DNA from 3 places in the Flaviflexus salsibiostraticola genome. Region 3 is predicted to be linked to each of the others. Evidence: riboswitches for the same ligand, from Rfam matches in the RefSeq annotation. Region 3 holds a riboswitch; each other region holds the start of a gene.
The links. Region 3 has a riboswitch for S-adenosylmethionine ahead of EJO69_RS10125 (hypothetical protein). Riboswitches for the same ligand answer to the same signal wherever they lie in the genome.
Positions count from the first base shown of each region.

Region 1: it holds a riboswitch for S-adenosylmethionine, as region 3 does, so the genes downstream of both, EJO69_RS03990 (LLM class oxidoreductase) here and EJO69_RS10125 (hypothetical protein) in region 3, are expected to answer to the same signal.
Region 2: it holds a riboswitch for S-adenosylmethionine, as region 3 does, so the genes downstream of both, EJO69_RS11925 (methionine ABC transporter ATP-binding protein) here and EJO69_RS10125 (hypothetical protein) in region 3, are expected to answer to the same signal.

Region 1 is NZ_CP034438.1:834,837-842,762, forward strand. Features, by position in the region: gene EJO69_RS03970 (hypothetical protein) at 1-292, opposite strand, end outside; gene nadD (nicotinate-nucleotide adenylyltransferase) at 323-1,039, opposite strand; gene EJO69_RS03980 (glutamate-5-semialdehyde dehydrogenase) at 1,029-2,300, opposite strand; gene trxA (thioredoxin) at 2,395-2,763, shown strand; gene EJO69_RS03990 (LLM class oxidoreductase) at 2,918-3,817, opposite strand; SAM riboswitch class IV at 4,046-4,148, opposite strand; gene EJO69_RS03995 (MusI family membrane protein) at 4,366-4,992, opposite strand; gene EJO69_RS04000 (carbohydrate ABC transporter permease) at 4,994-5,902, opposite strand; gene EJO69_RS04005 (carbohydrate ABC transporter permease) at 5,899-6,744, opposite strand; gene EJO69_RS04010 (ABC transporter substrate-binding protein) at 6,832-7,926, opposite strand, start outside.
Region 2 is NZ_CP034438.1:2,551,143-2,559,068, reverse strand. Features, by position in the region: gene EJO69_RS11945 (FGGY family carbohydrate kinase) at 1-1,288, opposite strand, end outside; gene EJO69_RS11940 (DeoR/GlpR family DNA-binding transcription regulator) at 1,322-2,080, opposite strand; gene EJO69_RS11935 (MetQ/NlpA family ABC transporter substrate-binding protein) at 2,337-3,167, opposite strand; gene EJO69_RS11930 (methionine ABC transporter permease) at 3,233-3,910, opposite strand; gene EJO69_RS11925 (methionine ABC transporter ATP-binding protein) at 3,907-4,881, opposite strand; SAM riboswitch class I at 4,875-4,973, opposite strand; gene EJO69_RS11920 (serine hydrolase domain-containing protein) at 5,361-6,611, opposite strand; gene EJO69_RS11915 (HAD family hydrolase) at 6,985-7,626, opposite strand; gene tuf (elongation factor Tu) at 7,820-7,926, opposite strand, start outside.
Region 3 is NZ_CP034438.1:2,175,977-2,183,902, reverse strand. Features, by position in the region: gene EJO69_RS10140 (zinc-dependent alcohol dehydrogenase) at 1-347, shown strand, start outside; gene EJO69_RS12470 (FAD-dependent oxidoreductase) at 344-1,903, shown strand; gene EJO69_RS10130 (DUF421 domain-containing protein) at 1,984-2,424, opposite strand; gene EJO69_RS10125 (hypothetical protein) at 2,682-2,969, opposite strand; SAM riboswitch class IV at 3,086-3,201, opposite strand; gene EJO69_RS10120 (hypothetical protein) at 3,449-4,174, shown strand; gene EJO69_RS10115 (hypothetical protein) at 4,212-4,466, opposite strand; gene EJO69_RS10110 (IS110 family RNA-guided transposase) at 4,770-5,843, shown strand; gene EJO69_RS10105 (hypothetical protein) at 5,818-6,147, opposite strand; gene EJO69_RS10100 (hypothetical protein) at 6,281-6,760, opposite strand; gene EJO69_RS10095 (M3 family metallopeptidase) at 7,295-7,926, shown strand, end outside.

The sequences.
Region 1 (7,926 bases), 1.3 Mb from region 3:
GGCCCGAGGCAGGGCTCTCTGCCCCAACTGGCGCGGGAGCCTCAGTCTCGGCAGTCTCGCCCAATTCGGCCTCACGGTCGGCGCCGGGCCGCGATGACTGCGCTTCCTCGTAGGTCGGCTCATCATCGGGGCGGTCAATCGTCGCGCGAGCAGGACCCGCAGGTGCGTTGTCAGACGCCTCGGCCGTGTCGGGCTCGTTGGCGAGCGCAGCCCGCTCTCGCTCTTCTGCCTCGCGCTTGGCCTTGAGAAGCCCGGCTTTCCGCATCTCGCGCCGCGACATCCGTTCGCTCATCGGTTCTCCTTCGCTTGAATGATTCTCATCCTATCGTCCCTGCCGCTGACGTGCCGCCCTTCCCGGCTGGGACACGCGAGGGATGCGGCTGGGCGAGTAGAGTCCGTACTTGCGGATGTATTGGACCACGCCGTCCGGAACGAGATACCAGATGGGAACACCGATCCGCTCCCGCTCGCGAACGTCGGTTGACGAGATTGCCATGGCCGGGACCTCGACGACGGTGACACGCTCGGCCGGAAGCCCGTTCGACGCGATCGTATGGCCCGGCCTGCTCACACCCACAAAATGGGCGAGCTCCCACAGGTCGGAGGCATCCTTCCAATCAAGGATCTGGGGCAGGACGTCCGCGCCGGTGATGAAGAAGAACTCATCGTCTGGATAGATCTCCCGAAGGTCGCGCAGCGTGTCGATCGTGTACGTGAGGCCCGGCCTGTCGATGTCCACTCGTGACACGGAGAAGCGGGCGTTCGACGCTGTGGCGATGACCGTCATGAGATAGCGATATTCGGCCGGCGATACCTCGCGCTCCTGCTTGTACGGCGGCTCGCCGGTCGGAACGAAGATGACCTCATCGAGCCCGAAGCGATGCTGGACCTCGGATGCGGCAACGAGGTGGCCGTGGTGGATCGGGTCAAAGGTGCCGCCCATCACACCGATTCGGCGATGCAGCTGATCGTTCGGATGCGGAGCCTCGATCCATGCGAGGTCGTGCTCCGCGGTGACCGGGAAGCCGCTAGCGGACATGCCCCGACCCTTCAACGACACACGTCGTCGTCGTGAGCTCAGCGAGGCCCATGGGCCCGCGTGCGTGAAGCTTCTGGGTTGAAATGCCGATCTCGGCGCCCAGTCCGAGCTCGCCCCCATCGGTGAAGCGCGTCGAGGCATTGACCATGACCGCCGCTGAGTCGATTGCGGCGACGAACCTGTTGGCGTCTGCGACGGAGTCGGTGACGATTGCCTCCGTGTGCCCGGACGAGTGGCGATCGATGTGGGCGATCGCCTCATCAACCGACGAGACGACAGCGACTGCCATATCGAGCGACAGGTACTCCGTGTCCCAATCCTCGGCTGTCGCATCCTTGATCAGCTCGAGGCTGACGCCCGCCTGCTCGGCGAGCGATCGAGCCGCCTCATCGACGTGGAGCGTCACTCCCCTGTCGGCCAGAGCGGCGAGAACTGCACCCCCGTGTTCGAAACCCTCATGCAGCAGGAGCGTCTCTGCCGCATTGCAGACACCGGGGCGGTGCGTCTTTGCATTGACGGCGATGGCCACGGCCCTGTCCCTGTCGGCATCCGCGTTGATGAAGACATGGCAGTTGCCGACGCCGGTCTCGATGACGGGCACGGTCGAATTCGCGACGACCGATTGGATGAGGCCGGCTCCGCCGCGCGGAATGAGGAGATCGATGTAGCCCCGCGCGGCCATGAGCTCCGTCGCGCCCTCGCGGCCCCACTCGTCCACGGATGCGATGGCGTCGGACGGAATGCCGACAGAGTCGATCGCCTCCCGCATGAGCGCGACGAGAACGACGTTCGTCTGCTCGGCGGCGGAGCCGCCGCGCAGCAGGACGGCGCTTCCCGCCTTGAGCGCGAGACAGGCCGCATCGACCGTCACGTTCGGACGGGCCTCGTAGATCATTCCGACTACGCCCATCGGCACGCGCACGTTCCGCACGGTGAGCCCATTGGGAAGTGTCCTGCCTGCAACCACCTCGCCGACAGGGTCCGGCAGGGCGATGAGCTGGCGCACGGCATCGGCGATCCCAGCGATCCGCGATTCGTCGAGGGTGAGCCGATCGATGAGCGCATCGGTCAAACCGACCTCGATACCACGGGCGATGTCCTGCCCGTTCGCCTCGGTGATCTCTTTCGATCGCTCCTCCAGGAGCACGGCGATTGCCTCCAGCGCGGCATTCTTCTCGGTCGTCGAAGCGCTCCTGAGCACGCGTGCCGCGCCGCGCGCCTTCGTCGCCAGCTCCCGTACAGCGTCTCGTGTGTTCGTCATGAGAGTAAGCGTATAGGGAATTATTCACGGGTCCAGTCCGTTACAGCCGACGTATCACCATTCATGGGAAGCAGACGACAAGAGGAAGCTGGACATGGCGACAGTAGAGATCACGAAAGACAACTTCAACGAGACCATCAAGGAGGGCACAGTCTTCCTCGATTTCTGGGCAGAGTGGTGCGGCCCGTGCCGCCAGTTCGCGCCCACCTTCGAGGCGGCCTCGGAGAAGCACGAGACCGTGACCTTCGGCAAGGTCGACACGGAGGATCAGGTCGAGCTCGCTCAGGCGTTCCAGATCATGTCGATCCCGACGCTCATGGTCTTCCGGGATGGCATCAAGCTCTTCGAGCAGGCCGGAGCCGTTCCCGCCTCGGCTCTCGAGGACCTCATTGCCCAGGCCGAGAAGCTCGACATGGACGCGGTCCGCGCGCAGATCGCGGAGCAGCAGACCACCGAATCCTGATCACAGACATGAAGGAGCGGGCCCCGTTCGGGGCCCGCTCCTTCATGTCGGGCATCGATCGACGCGATCTCCGCTGTCGCGTCAGCTCGCCTGCTGACGGCAGGCCTGCGGTTGACGAGAACTGCTGAGCGATGCAGAGATTGTCGACACTCCCCTACTCTGCAGATTCAGCGGTGCGCCGCGCCTGGAGAAGTGGCAGCACTCCGCAGACCGTCGAGGCGAGATCGGTCGGAAGCGAGCCGGGCAGAATCGTGAACGCGTCGGCCGCACCGAGCGCGAGCCAGGACTCGATATGGTCGGCCACGTCGTGCACGGTACCGAGGACTCTCGCCGAGCCCTCTGCGTAGCGGTCGGCGCCGATGGCAGTGATGAGGTTCGCCCGCTCCTCCGCGTCCATCGCGCATGCGGAGACGATCATGAACAGATCTGAGGTCACCTGGAGATCGCGGCCCTCCTCGAGGGCAGCCGACCGCAGCGAGTAGCGGATCTCGCGGGCCGTATGCGGATCGGCTTCACGCAGGCGGACGCTGTCGACGACCGCTCCGAGGGCGCCGAGGTCGATTCGCGAAGCGGTGTCGCCGGTCAGGGCCACCGTGACGGGGTTACCGTTCCTCCGCGCCCTGTCGATCAGGGAGAGAGCCGAGTCGAGGTCGCCGTCGGCGACATGGATCTCAAGACCGACCTCCGTATCCTTGACGGCGGCGAGAGCCTCCTCGCAGCCGCTCGCTGCGGTCACCGCCGCATAGATCGGGCCCGTGATCCTCGAGGTGAGCTTGACGGCAGCGCGCACTGGATCAAGCCGGCAGTCGCGAATGTGGAGATCGGAGCGGAGCAGGAAGCTCGAGCCGAGGGTGACAGCGGCGAGACCATCGGAGATGGCGGCGCTCGTCATCGAGGCGAGTCGGTGCAGGTTGCAGGATTCGACGGGGAAATCCTCCCCGAACTCGGAGGAGGCGTCAAAGACCTCCGCTCCGAGGGTCGACAGGTCAATGCTGATCGACGGGATCTTGTAGCCAACGCGGGATTGTCGTGATGAGGGCAGCTGGATTGTCATCGAATGTTCCTTGGGTATAGCAGAGCCGCTCCGTGAGGAGCTGAATGAAGGTGCATAGAGCGATGCGGGAGATTCTCCCGGGCGGATCCAGTTGGCCGGATCAGGCCATGGACTTATGCCACATACGCATTCGACGAAGATGGAACGGAGCCGATACTCGCTGCCCGGCCGTCTGGATGTTATTCGTCAATGCCATGTTATTTTCCTTCGTGCTATCCACCGCGGACGGTGCGTCGCTTGCCGATTGAGGCCTGGTCGTCACCCGGGGCACCCCTCGCACGTGAGGGGTTGTCGACCAGCTAGCCGGGGCTTGTTGCTGGTTCTCTGGACCGCCGCCAGGATAACACGGGCACTGGTCCAGATGTCAAGATGCTGTTGACCAGCAATTGAGATACCTTCCAGTAGGGCGCCTGTTTGCGACTGAAACCGCTGCGGTACGCACTGTCGGGCCAGACCTAATCCACCAGATAACGGACAAACCCACCCGCTATCGGGGTGGGTCTGTCTTCTGCAAATCAGTGCAAGTGAACTACATCACATAGTCGCGCTTAGGACACCTGCTTCTTGAGTGGGCCCGAGAACATGAGCGCATGCATGTACAGGATCGCGGCGGGAAGGATGATGAGGTTACCGAAGACGAGTAAACCGAGCACATCGATCGACAGGTACAGGATAAGCGGCTGAACGAGCAGCAGGCCGAGAGCGGCGAGGGTGCGTGGGAGGTGGCGGATCGCGAGAAGCGCCGCGCCGCGCACCACGCGTCCGAGTGGACCCATCTGCTCGCTCAGCAGCGGGAAGATCCATACCGCGAAGCCGGCCAGAAGGACGATGCCCGTGAGGACGACGACGATGACTGCATTGCCTGCCACGCCGAGGTTCATGCGGCTGATCGCCCAGATCTCCCAGGCCGACACGGTGAAGAGGGTGAGGAGTACGAGCCAGACGAGAGTCGACCGCCAGAACGTCGACCGGAATCCGGACCAGAACGCTCTCGCCGGCGACGAACCTTCTTCTCTTGCCTGCTGCAGCAGCGCCCTGTGGGCTCCCGTGACGGCGGCACCCGCCGTGACGATCGGAATGCTGAAGGCGATGAGCAGCAGGTTGACGATGACGGTGTCGGCGACAGTGACGAGCCCGTTGTAGAGCTTCGAGTCGGGTGCGAGCCACCCTCCCATATCAGCCCTTGACCGAACCGGCGACGACACCTTCGATGATGTGCTTCTGCGAGAACAGGTAGAAGATGACGATCGGGATGATGGCGAGAACGAGCATGGCCATCATCGCCCCCATGTCCCTATTGCCATTGGAGCCGACAAGCATCTGAACCACGACAGGGATCGTCTTGTACCGCGTCGAGAGTCCGATGACGAGATAGGGCAGGAGGTAATCGTTCCAGATCCACATCGCGTTGAGGATCGCGACGGTGACGGTCGTCGGCTTGAGGATCGGCAGGACGACGCGGAAGTAGTTCTGAAGCGGTCCGCACCCGTCGATGTAGGCGGCCTCTTCGATCTCGAGCGGTATGGATTTGACGAAGCCCGCGAAGATGAAGACCGACAGTCCGGCGCCGAACCCAAGGTAGAGGACGACCATGCCGGCCGGGTTGTTGAAGTGGAGCATGTCCGCAATCTTCACAGTCGGGAACATGACCATCTGGAACGGGATGACCATGGAGAAGACGAACATGTAGTACAGGAGCGAGGTCCACCAAGTTTTGACACGGGTGATGAAGTAGGCGGTCATCGCCGTCAGGAAGACGATCGTGGCGACCGAGGAGACGGTGATGACGAAGGACCAGAGGATCGCCTCGAAAAAGCCGGTCCGTGCCAGCCCCGTCGTGTAATTCTGCAGCCCAGCCCACATCTCCCCGAGCGGAAGGGCGAACGGGTCGGAGCTGATCGAGAACCGCTGCTTGAAGGAGTTGAGGACGATGAAGACGATCGGCCCGAGGAAGACGATGAGGAGCAGCGTGAGGACCACGTAGTAGAACGAGTGCCGCGCCTTCGACCCGCTCTCCTGGACGTTCTCGTCCGGTGTGAGTGTCGGATCTCCGATCGATCCGACCGGCTGTGCGATGGTGCTCATGCTTCGACCTCTCTGCTCCGGGTGGCCCGTAGCTGCAGGAACGCGATGACGACGACGACGATGACGAAGACAACTGCCTTGGCCTGGCCGACGCCCTCCTGGCCCATGCGGGCGAACATCGTGTTGACGATGTTGAGGGCGACCATCTCCGTCTTGGCCTGCGGCGCGCCGTTGGTCAGCGCCAAGTTCTGGTCGAACAACTTGAACGAGTTCGACAGCGTGAGGAAAACGCAGATCGTGATGGTCGGCATGATGACGGGAATGGTCACGTGCCTGAGCGTCTGCCAGCGGGTTGCGCCATCGATCTCGGCCGCCTCCGTCAGCTCAGGTGGGACAGCCTGGAGTCCGGCGATATAAATGATCATCATGTAGCCGACCTGCTGCCAATTGATGAGGAGGATGAGTCCGACGAAGCCGTACTCCCATCGAGAGATGATCGTCGTTCCGTAGTTGGCGAGGACGGCGTTGATCATCGACTGCCATGTATAGCCGAGGACGATTCCGCCGATGAGATTCGGCATGAAGAAGACGGATCGGAAGAAGTTCGTGCCTCGAAGCTTCTGCGTGAGAAGCCTGGCGATCGCGAAGGCGAATACGTTGACGGAGATGATCGCGACGATGACGATGAGGAGGGTGAACTGGAAGGAGTTCGTGAATCCCTGGCTCTCGTCGAAGACCCGGCCATAGTTCTCGAGGCCGACCCATTCGGCATCGGTGATCGTTGTGAAGCTCGCGAACGAGAGATAGATGCCGATGAGGAAGGGCAGGAGGAAGGCGATCGTGAACGCGATTCCTGTCGGCGCTACGAATATGGGGACGTATTTCTTAAGTGTTCTCTGCATCGCTTTCGTCTCCGCTGGTGCTGTCGCGACTGTTCAGACGGTGGTGTGCCGGGGCGGGCGGCGCCCGCCCCGGCACTCGAGGGGTCATCAGCCCAGGTTGGCCTTTTCGCGGGCCCAGGAGTTGACGAAGGTGTCGACGACCTCGTCCCACTCGACATTGCCGGAGGCGTACTGAGCCAGAGCCTGGCCGAAGTCCTCCTTGAATGCCTGCGAGGGGAACGTGGTGAACACCCACGGGATGGGTTCACGGTCGGGATCCGTCATGTAGGCGTTGATCTCGACTGCGAGCGGGTCGCTCGGAGTGCTGTCGCCGAAGGACTTGAACGGCGCGATGAAGCCGAGGTCCTCCGTCACGTACTGCATGCCCTCCTCCGAGCTGAAGAGCCAGTTGACGAAGTCGATCGTGGCCTGCTGGTCAGCCTCAGAAGCGCGGGCGTTGACCGCCATGAAGGCCTCGGTGCCGATGTTGATGCCCTTCGACTCCTCCCCCTCGACTCCGGTGTAGATCGGCATGAACTTGATGTCCTCTTCGGCCACCACGTTGCCTTCGATGTCCTTGATCTGGCTCCAGGCCCAGTTGCCGTTCTGGACCATGGCGACCTTGCCCGTCGCGAACTCCTGCATGGAGTCCGTGACGGTCTTGGACGGGGTGAGCGCGGGCTCGACGGTCGAATTCTCGAGGTAGAGGTCGAAGATGTTCTTGTAGTTCTCAGCGTGGGTGAAGCCGATCTCCTCCATGTCCGTCACACCCGCCTCCTCGTACTCCCAGTAGACGGGAATGTTGGCGAGGTGAGTCTGCCAGCGCCACTCCTCGCCCGTTGCGAGCGAGGTTGCCGCGAAGACACCCTCGATCCCGAGCTCGTCTGCGCGGGCCTGCATGTCCTCGACGACCGCCTTGAAGGAATCGAAGTCGCTGATGTCGTCCATCGACGACGCCTTCGCCCCGTCCATCGCGAAGTAGTCCTCGAAGATGGCCTGGTTGTAGATGAGGCCATAGCCCTCAACTGCGAGCGGCACACCGTAGATCTTGCCGTCCTCGCCCTTGAGTGCGAGGCCCGGATCGTTGAGGTCCTGCGCGAACTCAGTGTCGTCGAGCTCGAGCGCGTAGGACTGCCAGTTCTTGAGGCCCATGGGGCCGTTGATCTGGAAGAGCGTCGGAGCCTCAGACTTCGTCACCTCAGA
Region 2 (7,926 bases), 380 kb from region 3:
TGTCCGGGTCGAGCGCGAGCCGCATGGCGGCGGCCACGCCGAGTGCCGTCGCATGGGCGGACGGGTAGGTGTCGATCGGCACCTGCAGCAGATCGGATTGGATCTGCATGAGGACCTTCGACTTCGTCAGCCCGCCGTCGACCTTGAGCCGGGCGATGGGGGCGCTGCCGTCCTCGGCAATGAGGGCGGCGAGCTCGGCCACCTGGGCGGAGATCCCCTCGAGAACGGCGCGAGTGACCTCTGGTCTGCCCGTCGAGAGCCGCATGCCGGTGAGGAAGGCCCCGGCGTCCGAACGCCACCACGGGGCGGCGAGCCCGGCGAACGACGGCCCGCAGATAACCCCATCCGAGTCGTCCGCGGCGATCTCGTCAAGCTCCGTTGCATCAGCGATGATCCCCATGTCCCTCATCCAGCGCACCGCGGTCGCGGCCGTGTACACCTGCCCATCGACGCAGTAGGAGGTCTTACCGCGCACCGTCCACGCGACCGATGTCGTCAGCCCGGTATCGAAGCGATGTGCCTCATCGCCGGTATTGACGAAGAGGAAGGCGCCGGACCCATAGGTGCACTTGCTGTCGCCCCGGTCGAGGCAGCTCTCGGCGAGGAGCGCGGCCTGCTGATCGACCATGAGCCCACCGACCGGGATCTCCCCACCGAAGACGCCCGTCGTCCCGACGATCTCATCGGAGGCGACGAGCCGCGGCAGCGGCTCATCCTGCAGTCCGAAGATCTCGAGGAGCTCGTCGCTCCACGTCACTGAGTCGATGTCGAGGAGGAGCGAGCGGGAGGCGGTCGAGGTGTCGGAGACGAACTCCCCCGTCAGCCGGAACGCGAGCCAGGCATCCGTCATCGTCACGACGCCCTCCCGCGTGAGGTTCTCACGGACCCAGGCGAGCTTCGGTGCGGCGAAGTACGTGTCGAGGACGAGCGCGGTCAGCTCGTGGATGCGCTCCTTCTTGTCTGCGAGGCGGTCGACGATGCCCTGCGAGCGCTTGTCCATCCAGTTGATGCAGGGGGTGAGCGGTTCTCCGGTCGTCGGGTCCCACGCGAGGACGGTCTCCCCGACGTTGGCGAGGGCGACTCCGTCGATCGGCCTGCCAGCCTGGGCGATCGCCTCGCGACCGGCGTCGACGATCGAGCTGTAGAGCTCCTCAGGATCCTGTTCGATGGCGTCCGGGGACAGATGGTTGAGCGTGACCGGCTTCTCGACGATGGCGTGGATGCCGTCGTCGTCGACGACGATCGCCTTTGAGCCCGAGGTTCCCTGATCGAGTGCGAGGATGGCCATGGATGATCTCCCTTTCGGTCTTCGTTGACCTGGTCAGGCGAGGAGCAGGTGTGCTCCCCTCTCCGTGAGTGTGGTGGTGTGGTCAGCGGACAGGCCGCTGTCGATTGCGATGTAGGACGGCGTCTCGACGCCGCACAGGCGGTAGGGTGCGATGCCGCCGACCTTCGTCGAATCGGCGACGACGATCGACATCGCCGAGTTGGCGAGGACGGCCCTCTTGACGTGCATCTCGTCGAAGTCATAGTCGGTCACGCCCGCGTCGGCGTCGATCGCCCCGATCGAGATGATGGCGATGTCGGGGAAGAGCGAGTCGAGGAACGACGTCGCCATGCTCCCCGAGAGGGACAGCTCCGACTTGCGGAGCCGGCCTCCCGAGACGATGATTTCCGCGTTCGGCAGGTGCGCCAGCGTCGCCACCGCCCGCAGCGAGGCCGTGACGATGGTTCCGGAGAAGGTGGGTTGGATCGCCCGTGCCAGGGCCTCGACCGTTGTGCCGAGGTCGAGGAACACCGTCGCATCCGACGGAATCAAGGCCACGACGCGCTCCGCGATCCGCTGCTTATGGGCAGCGGCAACGCTCTCCCGCTCCGAGTGAGGCGGCTCGGTCGATGTCGGGACGCCGACCGCTCCCCCGTACACCCGCTTGAGAAGAGAGCGTCTCTCGAGTTCGAGGAGATCACGCCGAGCGGTTTCGACGGAGACGCTGTATCGCTGGGCGATGTCCTCGGTCTCGACCCCGCCGCGGGCGCGCAGGTCCTCGAGAATGAGGCTTCTGCGTTCCTGAGCAAGCACGATTCCTCCTTGAATCCGACACCTGCACCCTAGCCCAACCCACAGAACCGGGCAATATTCCACACAAACTCTGCACGCACGTATGTCCTGCCGCCGTCGGTCGGTTTCTCGCGAGCCTCCGTGGGCGCCCGAGAACCCGCGGCCACCTCACTATCCGTGTCCCGCTCACCACACTGCCTTCGCGCACGACGCCGCCCACTCTGCATACGACGATGGGGCGACCGGCAGTGCCGGTCGCCCCATCATGCGTCACCCCTTAGAAGGCGGGGACGACCTCACCGTTCGGGTAGGTGTCGGTGATGAAGTCGGCGACCTCCTGCGAGTGCAGGAGCTCCTCGAGCGTCTGGATCGCATCAGCCTTGTCCGAGTCGGTGCGCCACGCGAGGATGTTGGCGTAGGGGTTGTCCTCGCCGGACTCGATGGCGATCGCGTCCTCAGACGGGACGAGCCCACCCTCGAGTGCGAAGTTGCCGTTGATGATGGAGATTGCGACCTGGTCGAGGGTGCGGGGCAGGTTCGGGGCCTCGACCTCGACGAACTCGAGGTTCTTCGGGTTGTCGGTGATGTCGTAGATCGTCGGGTTCTCAACCGAGCTGTCGACGGTGATGAGGCCGTTGTCCTCGAGCAGCCACAGTGCGCGGGCCTGGTTCGACGGGTCGTTGACGAGAGAGACCTTCGCGCCGTCCTCGAGCTCATCGAGGGACTCGAGCGAGTCGGAGTAGACGGCGTAGGGCTCGATGTGGATGCCCTCGCCGTGCTCGAACTCGAAGCCGTTCTCCTCGACCTGAACATCGAAGTACGGCACGTGCTGGAAGAAGTTCGCATCCAGCTCGCCCGAGTCGAGGTTGCGGTTGGGCAGGACGTAGTCGGAGTACTCGACGATCTCGAGATCGATCCCGGCCTCGGCGGCGAGATTCTCGTCGATGAAGGCGAGGATGTCGGCGTGCGGCACCGGCGAGGCGCCCACGGTCAGCGTGACGGTCTCGCCCTCGGCGGCGGTCGTCTCCTCGGCGGTCTCCGCATCGGAGGAGCAGGCGGTCAGAGTGAGTGCAGCAGCGGCTGCGAGCGCAATGAATGTACGGCGCATAGTTCTTGTTCCTTTTGTGGGTGGTGACAGGATGTGTGAGTTCTTGCTTCCCGGTACGCGGCGACTCAGCGGTGGTCCACGTACCGGCTGAGCATGTCGCCGAGCGTCTGGACGATCTGAACGATGACGATGATGACGACGATCGTGATGATGAGGACGTCGAGGAAGTACCGCTGGTAGCCGTAGTTGTAGGCGAGCGCACCGAGTCCGCCGCCGCCGACCGTGCCGCCCATCGCCGAGAAGCCGATGATCGTGATGACGAGAACGGTGATCGACTGGATGATGCCGGGCATGGCTTCGCGGAGAATGACGTCGCCCATGATCCGGGTGCGCGTCGCCCCCATCATCTGCGCGGCCTCGATCTTCCCGGTATCGACAGCGAGGAGGTTCGTCTCGACGAGGCGCGCGAAGAATGGGATCGACCCGACCGCGAGGGGGAACACCATTCCCCGCCAGCCGATGTTCGTCTGCATGACCCAGTCGGTGACGGGCAGCAGGATGATGAGAAGAATGATGAAGGGGATCGACCGGCCGATGTTGACGACGGCCGAGAGGATCTGGTTGAGAACCGGGGCGGGGCGAATGCCGGTCTTCGCGCTCGTCACGAGGAGAATGCCGAGCGGAAGCCCGAGAAGCACGGTCGCGAGTGTCGACCAGCCGACCATGAGGAGGGTCTCGACCGTCGCACTCCACAGGGAGTTCTGAATGACGGGCTGATCGAACCACAGCATCTCTGTCCTCATGCCGCACGCTCCTCTGCGTCGATGCCCTGCGCCCTCAGGGTCGCCACCGTCTGGGCAGCCCTCGTCGGGTCGGTCGCGATGACGAGCCGGGCGACCTGGTTCGCCCCGTGGGTCTCGAACGTGCCGGCCGTGACATCCCCGCCGAGCTCGGCGATGACGCCGAGGACATGCGAGCTCGACGGCTCGCCCGGCCGGGATGTGAACGCGACGTCGATAAGCACCTTGCCCTCCGGCGGGTCATCGACCCGCGGCGGCGGCACGATCGCACGACCGAGGCGCGACGCCGTGTCGGCGACGATCTCGCCGACGTTGCCGGACTGGACGACGCGGCCCTTCTCGAGGAGGGTGACGCTGTCACAGGTATCCCGGACGACCGACATCTCGTGCGTGATGATGACGACCGTGACGCCGGTCTGGTCGCGGACGTCCTTGATGAGGGTGAGGATCTGGTCGGTGGTCTGCGTGTCGAGCGCCGAGGTCGGCTCGTCGCACAGCAGTACAGCCGGGCGCGCCGCAAGAGCTCGCGCGATGGCGATGCGCTGTCGCTGTCCGCCCGAGAGCTGAGACGGATATGAATTGCCGCGGTCCCCGAGGCCGACGAGGTCGAGGAGCTCCTGGACCCGCTCGCGCCTGTGGCCACGGTCGAGGCCCGCCACCTTGAGCGGGTAGGCGATGTTCTGGCCCGCCGTGCGGGCATCGAGAAGGTTGCCGCCCTGGAACACCATGCCGATCGAGCGGCGCGCGATCCGCAGCTCCTTCGGGCCGAGCGCGGACAGGTCCTGTCCGTCGACCCAGATGTGACCTTCGGACGGTTTCTCCAGCGCGGTGAGGCAGCGGATGAGGGTGGATTTGCCGGCACCCGACTGGCCGACGATGCCGTGGATCTCTCCGGCGGGGATCGAGAGATCGATACCGTCGAGGGCAACAACAGGCCCCGGGTATACCTTGCGGACTCCGTCCAGCGTAATCATCGATCTCCTCCATCGGTCCTGGCGGTAGCACCGAACGCTCTCGGTTGCTGCAGCTTCTGCGAGCCAGGTCTCTCAGCTGCTCTTGATGGTCATCTAATTAGACACGCTCCGTGCCGAGACGCGACCGCATGTCTCACATAGCGGTATTGACCTCGACGAGCCAGAGCCTGCCAGCGAAAGCTCTCCCGCCGGAGCGCTCAGTCTATGGGACGGCCCGGGCCATGGCGAGACCGGTGAGCCAGATCATCACGCCGGACAGAAGAATGCAGAGGGTCTCAGAGCCCGACCGTTGACGGATGACAATATGGTCCAGCACGTTCCAATTCGCCCGAGCGCATCTCGGAGCTGAGCCGCAACCCCATCAGACTCAAAGCGGCCGGCGTGGACATCGTTCAACACGACATCCCACACCGGCCGCTTCGCGGCATCTCCTGCCCGTGGACCGCTGAGGTCGTCCTCGGCGTACCGAAGCAGGCTTGTTAGTCGATTACGGCCGCATTGGCTGCGGCGATGATGCGGAGGTTCTGCGGCAGCGCCCCGTCGAAGCCCGGCGTCGACATGGTGAGGATGACCGTGTCCCGCTCAGGGTTGTTGACGAACTTCGTGCTGAAGAAGCCCTGCCAGCTGTAGGCGCCCTTTCCACCGAGGTAGTGGATCGATCCGGGAGGTGCGTTGACGCCCTCCTGGAGGTCGACCTGGTAGCCCCACTTGTTCTGGGTCAGCTGCCAGTTCGTGAGGTCGCCGATCTGGTTCGACGTCATCTGCTCCACCGCTGCGCGGCTGACGATGCGGACACCATCCAGCTCACCCTTGTTGAGGAGCATCTGAGCGAACCTGAAGTAGTCCGACGCGGTTCCGTGGAGCCCGCCGGCGCCGCTGAAGTAGGTCCGGTGCTCGCTGAACGTGTAATCCGGGCCGAGATTGCCCATGCCGAGCGGGGCAGTCCCCACCTGCTTCTCGTCGCGGCCGGCCCAGTAGACGGCGGCAATGCGGTCCCACTGATCCTTCGGAGGGAAGAACCACGTCTCGTTCATGCCGAGCGGTTCGAAGATGTTCTTCCGAAGATAGGTGTCGTAATCCATGCCCGACACGATCTCGACCAGGCGACAGAGAGTGTCGACGCTGTTGTTCGAGTAGTCGAAGGCCTCCCCTGGGTGGGACATGAGGGGCATCTTCGCCAGGATGTCGATGTTGCTCTCGAGCGTGATCGGCGGGGCGTTCAGATCGTCCATGAGCCCGGCCTCGGCGTAGAGCTTCGGCACGACACGGTAGTTCTGTGGCGTGAACAGGTCGTACCACCACGAGTTCGTCATACCGGCGGTCATCGACAGGAGGTGGTGGATGGTGATCTCACGCTTGGGGGTGACGAGCTTGACCTCACCCCAGTTGTTGAGCTCCGCGACTTTGACATCGGCGAAGGCCGGAATGAACTTCGAGATCGGGTCGGAGAGCGAGATCAGACCCTGATCCCACAGCTGCATGACGGCAACCGCGGTGGGAACCTTGGACATCGACGCGAGCCGGAAGATGCTGTCCGTCTGCATCGGCACGTCGTCGTCTGCCTTGCCGAAGGCTTTGAAGTAGCACACCTTCCCGTGGCGGGCCACCAGGACGACCATGCCCTGGTAGGCGTCTTCGTCCATGTGTCCTTCGACCAACCTGTCGATGTTGGCCAGGTACTCACTGGACATCCCCACGCTCTCGGGGTCTACAGTCACGATGTTGTTCACGTTGTCTCCATTCTCAGCACGTCAGTGTGCTGATCCTCTGGCCCGTGGCACATCCCATAGGCGGGCCTTTTCTGACAGTATGCGACCACGTGAGCCAGGGTCAACGGTTCAGGAAAAGTGGGTGCAATCGGCGGCTTTCGCAGTGAAGGCGGGGATGCCGCGAAGGTTCTCAGCCTGACGAGTATCTGACCAACAGAGCAGATGGCACCGGCTCCTCATGCGGCCTCGGCCGAGGACCCATGACCATCCCGAACGTCGTGGCCCCACTGGTGCGCGAAGGAGCCGGCCGCCGACGCGCCCTTGGGCGACCGCGGCTGCGCGGAGCAGGGAAGTCTATGCCGCCGAGGGTGTCGGATAGATCGGCTGCCGAGGGTCAGAGCAGAGCCGCGAGGACCCTGAGCTCCAACTTCATCACGTTCACCACGGTCGCACCGGCACCGCGTGCGGATGTGGCCCCGGGGATGGAGTCCTCGAAGGCGAGGCAGTCGGCTGGTTCGACCCCGAGTCGGTCCATGGCAGTCGCGTAGGGTGCCGGGTCCGGCTTGCCGGGGAGTGGTTCGTCGCCCGTCACCTGTGCCGAGAAGTAGGCCTTCGGCAGGCTGTCGATGGCGGGACCGACGAGGTGGATGGGTGTCGCGGTCACGAGGGCCTGCGGGATCCCCGCTCCGTGGAACGCATCGAGAAGGTCAACGGCTCCCGGCATGAGGTCCGGGTCAGGATAGACGTGCTCCGCCATAAGATCGGCGACCTCCTGGAAGAGGACCATCGGCTCCGCCGCATCGCCTCCATCCCGCTGGAGGATGCGGTGCAGATACTCGGCGTGCGCCTGAGTCGACGACCCGTGAAGGGCAGCCTCGTCCTCCCCCGACCATCGACCGCCCCGGCGTTCGACGACCTTCTTCGACAGGGCGACCCATTGGGATTCGGTATCGGTGATGGTTCCATCCATGTCCCAGAGGATGGCGGCGGGTTCTGATTCGAGTCCGCAGGCGCGGAAGACGTCACGGAGGTTCATACGGTCCAGGGTACTCGAGGCCCTCTCCCCCATTCGCCAACCGTCACCAATCCTCAGAGGCAACCGCTGCCCACACACGGGTCTGTCAGGCCAGAGACCATGGCCGCGACCACGACCGCGACGAGTGCCTCCGCCCGAGAGACACGTATGCCCCGACCGAAGCCGGGGCATACGAGAGAGATCTAACCGATCATCAGGCGAGGATCTTGGTGACCTTGCCTGAACCAACGGTGTGGCCGCCCTCGCGGATAGCGAAGCCGAGGCCCTCCTCCATGGCGATGGGCTGGATGAGCTCAACGG
Region 3 (7,926 bases):
AGATGATGGAGAAGGCAGGCGTCGATCGCCTCGCCGCGCTCTACGGTGCCATCGACCTCGTCCGCCGCGGCGGGACCATCTCCCTCAGCGGCGTCTACGGGGGTGAGATGGACCCGATGCCGATGCTCACGATGTTCGACAAGCAGATTCAGCTCCGCATGGGCCAGGCCAACGTCCACTCGTGGATCGATGAGCTCCTCCCGCTCGTCGAGGACCCCGACGACCCGCTCGGCACCGAGGATCTCGTCACCCACCGCGTCCCGCTCGTGGAGGCTCCCGCCATGTATGAAAAGTTCCAGAAGAAGGAGGACGGCTGCATCAAAGTCGTCCTGGATCCGCGATCATGAGCACCTCACTGTGGCGAGCGCAGGAGCGCAGCTACCCGACCGAGCGGCTCACGCCCGCCGCGCACTACGACACGGTCGTCGTCGGAGCCGGTTTCACCGGCCTCATGACAGCCCTGCTCCTCGCCCGCGAGGGCCAGAGCACCCTCGTCATCGAGTCCCGAACCGTGGGGGCGGGCGCCAGTGGCGCGACGACCGCGAAGGCGACCCTCCTCCAGGGCAACCGGCTCTCACAGATCTCGACGATCGCCGACAAGACACTGGCGGGCGACTACCTTGCCGGTAACCGAAAGGGCCTCAACTGGCTCATCGAGTTCTGCGATCAGCAGGGCATCGACGTCCAGCGCCCGAGCGCGTGGACCTTCGCGCGCAGTGAGAAGGGCGTCAAGGATGTCGTCAAGGAACACGAGATCGCCCGGGAGCTCGGCCTGTCGACGGTCCTCCACGACACGATCATCGCCCCGTTCAGCGTCTACAGCGCCGTCGAGCTGCAGGACCAGCTCCAGCTCAACCCGGTTGATCTTCTCGAGGGTCTCGCGGGGGCGCTCGACGCTGCGGGCGGCACGATCGTCGACAGGTGCCGGGTCGTCAGCCTCGACTACGACTCCACCGATCGCCGCATCGAGGTCGAGACGCCGGACGGCATCGTCACCGGCGATCACGTCGTCCTGGCCACGGCGACGCCGATCCTCGACAAGGGCAAGACAACGGTCGAGCTTTCACCGCAGCGCTCCTACCTGTGCTCGTTCGAGTACGACGGACCGGCACCGGATGGGATGCTCATCTCCGTCGAATCGCCGACCCGCTCCCTGCGCACAGCGCAGGTCGAGGGCACCCGCTACCTTCTTGTCGGCGGGAACGGGCACCGCACCGGCATGCCCGACAGCACCCAGGCGCAGCTCGATGAGATCGCGGAGTGGACCGAGAAGCACTTCCCCGGCGCGACACTCACGCACTCATGGTCCGCGCAGGACTACCACCCGGCCACGATGGTTCCCATGGCAAAGACCATGCCGTGGGGCGAGGGACGCGTCCACTTCGCGGGCGGCTACAGCAAGTGGGGGCTGACAAGTGCTCCCGCGGCCGCACAGCAGGTCGTCGACATCGTCCTCGGCAGGCCCGACCCGCACATCTTCGGCACGCCCGGCACACTCGGAACCGTCAAGGGAGCTGTCAAGACACTCTCTGACATGCCGAAGACGCAGGCGAAGGCCGCGCTCAAGGCGGTGAAGTCAGATTTGAGCGAAGAGCCAGCAGGGTCCGCCGCCCACCCCTCCACACCTGGAGTGGCGGCGGATGGCAGCGCGTCAGTCGATTCGACGAGGGTCGAGGCCGAGGCTGGCGCGCCGCGGACCGGCCACGTTGGCAGAACGCCCGTCGGCGAATCGATCGTCGACGGAGTGCCCTGCCGCGTCAGCCTCGTGTGCCCGCACATGAAGGGGATCCTCGCGTGGAACGATGCGGAGAAGTCGTGGGACTGCCCGCTGCACGGCTCGCGCTTCGAAGCCGATGGCACGCTCATCGAGGGCCCAGCAACGACGGACCTCGAGAGGCTCTGAGCACGTAGTTGCGGCCCGGCCCGGTGACGGGCCGGGCCGCCTTTGTGCTGTCTGGCTTTTCCCGGTCAGGAGCCCTTCGATTACTCACGGGCGAAGAACGAGATCTTGCCGTCCTGTTCGAGCACGGCGAGGCGGATGTCCTCGAGCCTCTCGAAGCCCGACTGACGGGCGGCACTGAGGATCTCGGTGACGGAGACGCGTTGGTGCCGCATGGCATTGGTGCGGGCCTTGCCGTCGGCGACAAGGATGATCGGTGGCCCTTCGATGGCGCGGCTGGCCTTCGGCCACCTTGTGACGACGAAGTTGAACAGGACCGCGAGGATCGCGAAGGTCGCCACGGCCATGAGACCACCCGTGAGGGTGCGGTCCTCGCCCGTGATTCCCTGCTGGATGAGATCCCCCATCGTGATGAAGATGAGGAGGTCGAAGGAGCTCAGCTCGCCGAGCGTGGCCCGACCCGTTGCCTTCGTCAGCAACCAGAGAAGAATGAACGCGATTCCCGCGCGCAGGACGATATCCATCAGGCCAGCCTCCGTGTCTCAAAGGTCCGTCTCTTTGCCGCCGGCGAGGACGAGTACGCCGATCTTCGCCCACCGCCGCCACGACCTGTCGTGAGCCGCTAAGAGAGATTCGGGCGGCGCCAGGACGTGACGTACAGCATAGCCCTGCCGTGACTGGCCTTCGCGTTGAGAGCCGAGGAGCAGCAGGACGTCGCACACAGCCATCGCAACTGTGCCCTGCCTATTGAGCTGCAGCAGGCAGAGCACAGCCACTTCAGTCAGATGAAATGGCAGGGCGTCACGTCGCCCTCGTCCAGTCCAATGAGATCGCGGAACCGAGGGTGTTCGATCGTGAGCATCCGGTACTTCGGCGACCACAGCACAGGCAGCTCCGGATCGATTAGAGCGAAATCGGTCTTCTTCTGGAGTTCAAACGGGCTGTGGTTCCACCTGCGGAAGGTCCCTGCATCGGTCGCGAACTCAATGTAGTGACCATCGACTTTGAGAATACGTGCCGGTACCCGGTCGCCGCCCTCCCGGCAGAGCCGTGCCCGAATGAAGTGCATGGTGTGGCCCCACGAATGATCAATGCACCGCTGTTCCGGTGATGTCATGTTCTCGGGATGGGGCTGAATGGGGTCCCCAGTGTGGGGGCTGAACTCCGTCATGGACATGTCCTTATATCGCTTGCTTCCACCCGAGCGATCGCTCGGGGGCCGATCTTCCCTCAGTGGCACCGTGTGCGATACGCGGTTGCCAGTCGACGAGCTGAGAGGCTTGACGTCGAACTTCTTGATCGTGCCTCCCACAGTAGAGATCACCTCGGACAAAAATCTGCGATCGGGATCGCTGCCCACCTCATCGCCGTTCCCGACGCCCTGACAGAAGCAGAGGCCTTGATGAAGGTCCGTTTCTTAGGCGTGCGCGATGTGGGGCCAGAGGTCCCCTGCGGTAGTCCGATTAGGAGGACTACATTGGCGAGCAGGGGTGCGAAGATATTGCGACGCGCTCCACTGAAACGCGACGGCCTTCGGAAGGCGCGGCAATGAACACGACCGATTCCCCTCCCGCTGACATCCGGCAGTGGTCCGGCCTCCTCAGAACAGGAGCATGGGCCGCCATCGCCAGCGTCATACTCATCATCCTTCAGATCGCACTGTATTTCGTGTGGCCGCCGCCCGACACAGCGCGCGAGCTGTTCACCCTCCTTCAGGAGAATCCGCTCCGCGGATTGATTGCTCTCGATGTCCTCTATCCGCTCAGCAACCTTCTGACCCTCCTCCTCTACCTCGCGCTCGGAGTCGTGCTGTGGCCCGACAGCCGCTCCGCTGTGACTATCGCTCTATCGGTGGGCGGCTTGGGGATGGCGGCGTACATGGCGTCGCTCCGGCCAGTCGAGATGCTCGAGCTGTCGAACCTCTACGTTCAGGCAGAGCCGGCTCACCAAGTCGCACTTCTTGCAACGGGAGAGGGAATGCTGGCCACATGGACTGGCACGGCCTTCGACATCTACTACCTCCTCAACTTCGCAGCCCTGCTGATCTTCAGCGTCCTCGTTTATCAGAGCGGAGTATTCAGCCGTGCGACTGCGCTGTGGGGCGGTGCGGCCGCGGTGCTCATGGCGATCCCGTCAAACTTCGGCACGGCTGGCCTCGTCGTCGCCCTGCTGTCTCTCCTGCCGTGGTCGGTGTTCGCGGTGCTTGTTGGCGGAAAGCTGTGGCAGCTGAGCTCTGAGCCTCGTGGACCCGCTCTCCGGAAACGCGCAACCTAGAGAGCTAACGCGGTTCCCCCATGCGGAACGTTCTCCATCAGGGCAGCCGCCATGTCGCGATGTCGATCGAGGTCTCTGACCCGTCGGATACATAGAGGCGGAGAGTCCCCTCGGTCCTCGGCTCCCACTGATCGCCGGCACGGCCCTCGATCGTCAGATAGACCTCGCTTATCCCGTCAGGCACCTCGTACTCGAGGCGCATGATCTCGTTGTCGAGTGCTGACTGATCGAGAGCCTCCGGGACGAAGAGCAGATCCTCGAACATCGCGAGATACTCTCGGTCGATCTCCATTCGGATAGTAAGAATAGAAGTGCCTGATCTTCTCGAATGGTTTGACCCACACAGCGATCGACCCCTGAACAGTCGGTCAGGTGCCGTGAGTGTTCCCGAAAGGTTCTGACTCACACTCTGATCGACCAGCGTGTCTTTCCCCGGACCTGTCGACCATTCGAGAACACTCACGGCGAGGCTTTCGCCTCGCCGTGATCATGTGACTCAAGAAGGGCCTGAACACCTTTTCTCTTTACTGTCTTGTCCAGGTTACCGGTCGATACGAAAGCACCACAAACAATGCACATCGATTGGAGAAACCTCATGACCTCACAACCTTTCATCACTGTCGTTGGTGGCGTAGACACCCACAAAGACCTGCATGTTGCTGCGGTAGTTGATCAGCACGACCGGGTACTCGCAACCGAATTCTTTCCTACGACCAGGCATGGGTACAAGCTGCTCGTGCACTGGTTACGCTCCTTCGGACAGATCGCCAGGATCGGGGTGGAATGCACCGGCACCTATGGGGCGGGCCTGTTGCGCTACCTCCACGCACAAGATATCGAAGTACTCGAAGTCACCGGCCCCGACCAAGCCCTCCGAAGGCGCAAAGGCAAAGACGACACCCTCGATGCAGAGAATGCTGCTCACGCAGCCTATGCCCGGGTGCGTGCCGTGACCCCGAAAACCCGTGACGGGCTGGTTGAATCCCTACGGGTGTTGAAAGTGTCCCGTAAAACTGCGGTCGCTGCCAGACGAGTCGCGTTACAGATGATCCGCATGAACATCGTGTCAGCACCAGACGAACTCCGTGACCAGCTGCGCACCCTGACTCGCATGAAACTCATCCGCACCCTAGCCGCATGGCGACCAGATCTCACGAAGTATCGCGATGTCACTGGCGCGTACAAGATCGCTTTGAAATCCCTTGCACGTAGGTACCTGGAACTCACTGATGAGATCGCTGATCTTGATGTCATGATCAAAAACATTGTTGATCATCTCGCCCCAGACCTCATCAAAAAACCAGCGGTCGGCTATGAGTCTGCAGCTCAGCTGCTGATCACTGCGGGAGACAACCCCGACCGGCTGACTTCAGAAGCCGCGTTCGCAGCATTGTGTGGGGCGAGCCCGATCCCGGCATCATCAGGCAAAACACACCGTCACCGGCTCAACAGGGGTGGTGACCGGCAAGCCAACTCTGCCCTGCACATCATCGCGATCGGCAGACTCAGAACCGACCCGAGAACCCAGGACTATGTGGCGAAGAAACTCTCCGAAGGGCACTCCAAAATGGAAGCCCTCAGGTGCGTGAAACGATACCTCGCACGGGAAATGTTCTACGCGCTCAAAACCAGAACCCAGGTAATCAATCAGACGCAGATTGCTGCTTGACACTTAGAAGGGCGTCCGTGTCGGGCAGCGGCTCATCGCTCGTGATCGCGACAGCGACCCTGAGATCCATGCCCGCCCTGGTCGACATCGGGAAGTCGACGTCCACCCGCGTCTCCCCCAGCTCGGCCTGCTTACTGCCTCCGAGGTCGAACAGGCCGACGAGACCGGCGAGCACGATGAGGACGAAGCCCGACAGCACACCGATGCGAGCCCACCTGCGCCACGGATGATCGCTGTCGTGGGCGACGTCATCGAACATCGAGGCGGGCGGCTGAGGAGGCCGGTCTCGCGCAATCGGTTTCATGATCCCCATCCTTCAGATCATCGCGTCGGTTCAGACGGCTGAGCTCGGCCGTCTGAACCGATGCGAAGGAGATGCACCCCGGTTGGGGTGAGAGACAGCGTAGTCCTTGGACAGGAAAGCGCGACTCGAGGTGCTACGCGGCCCCGGCCGATTCGGAGGGCTCGACAGGCCGTTCGCAGGGCGTGATAGGGCCCTCGCTCAGCCCTACAAAGTAGGCGAGATCTCCGATCTCCAGCTTCAGCAGCTCATGCTCGGCAGACCACTGAACATCGTGACCCATGGTCACCCCCTGGACCAGACCCTCCAGCATGCCCGGACTGTGGCTCCAGAGCCTCCGAAAGCCATTGCTGTCGGCGAACTCGATGTGCTCCCATTCCCACCGGGCGATGATGACGGTCTCCCACTCCCCGGCGAGCGCCTTCTGGATCTGCTCGATACTCGTGCTGTGGGCGCCGCCCTGGAGCAGGCAGTGGTCGATGCCGCTGTCGTAAGCGATCTCGCGTGGAAGCCGAACCGCCGACTGCCGCTCGCACTCAGCGCTCTCGCCAGGCTCCGGCTGGCACTCATTCTGGTCCTGCATGTCGCGCTCATCGGCGCGGTCGTCCTCAAACATGACATCTTCCTTGGGTAGGTGAAAGCCCGGGTGGGGACCCGGGCCGAGGGTTGAGAGAGGTGCAGGGTGGCAGCTCTGCGGAGCTGCCACCCTGCTGTCGGTGACTGAGTAAGAATTTGGAGTGGTATCTAGGCGTGAAGGTTGACCGCCACAAGACGGCCGACGGGGCCCGAACGGCCGAAGCCGGCGGAGCCCGAACGAGATGGGTATAGCGCGCTGCAGATCGCCGGTTCCATGGCGGGAGGCAGCGAGCGACTTAGATGTCCTCTGCAACGGCTCAATCCAGCTGGCATGGCGGAGCGGCCGATTTCTCAGAGGCGCGGTGGTGACGCGAGTTCGGCAGGACTCGTGTCCTGCCGCGGAGCGATTTGCTCCCTATCTACTAGTAGAGCAGGCAGGTCGGACAGAATGTGTGCTGGCTGCGCCAAGCCCATGCGGAGGAAGCTGCATGATTCGGCCCCCCGGCACCTCGCCGGGACCAAACCTGGAGCGCCGAGTTGCCTCTACCCGCGCAGTCTGGCCTAGCATCGATGCATGACGAATCCTCTCCTCACCCCCTCTGCCCTTCCATACGGAGTGCCCAACTGGGCTGCGATCAAGCCCGAGCACATCCTCCCCGCGGCCCGCTCGGCCATGGAAGATCAGCGGGCGCAGTGGGAGCGGATTGCGACCAACCCTGAGCCCGCCACGGTTGAGAACACCGTCGTGGCTGTCGACAAGTCGAACGACGTCATCAATCGCGCGCTCGCCCCGGCATTCACGCTCTTCTCGTCGATGGGCGGCCTCGAGCTCGAGCAGATCCAAGCCACACTCGGCCCGGAGCTCTCTGCGCACACAAATGCCTTCTGGCTCGACCGTCGCATGTTCGAGCGCTTCGAGGCAGTCGACCTGAGCGAGGCTGATGAGGAGACGCGTTACTTCGTCGAGGACACTCTCAAGAAGTTCCGCCTCAAGGGCATCGACCTGTCCGAGACGGAACAGGCGAAGCTGAAGGCGATCGACTCCCAGCTGTCGAGCCTCGAGATCCTTTTCAGCCAGCGCGCCACGAAGGCGATGGAAGACAACGCGCTCATCGTTGACTCGCGCGACGAACTGGCAGGGCTGAGCGACGAGCAGATCGCGAGCTTTGAGCAGGAGGACGGCACATTCCGCATTCGTCTCCTCAA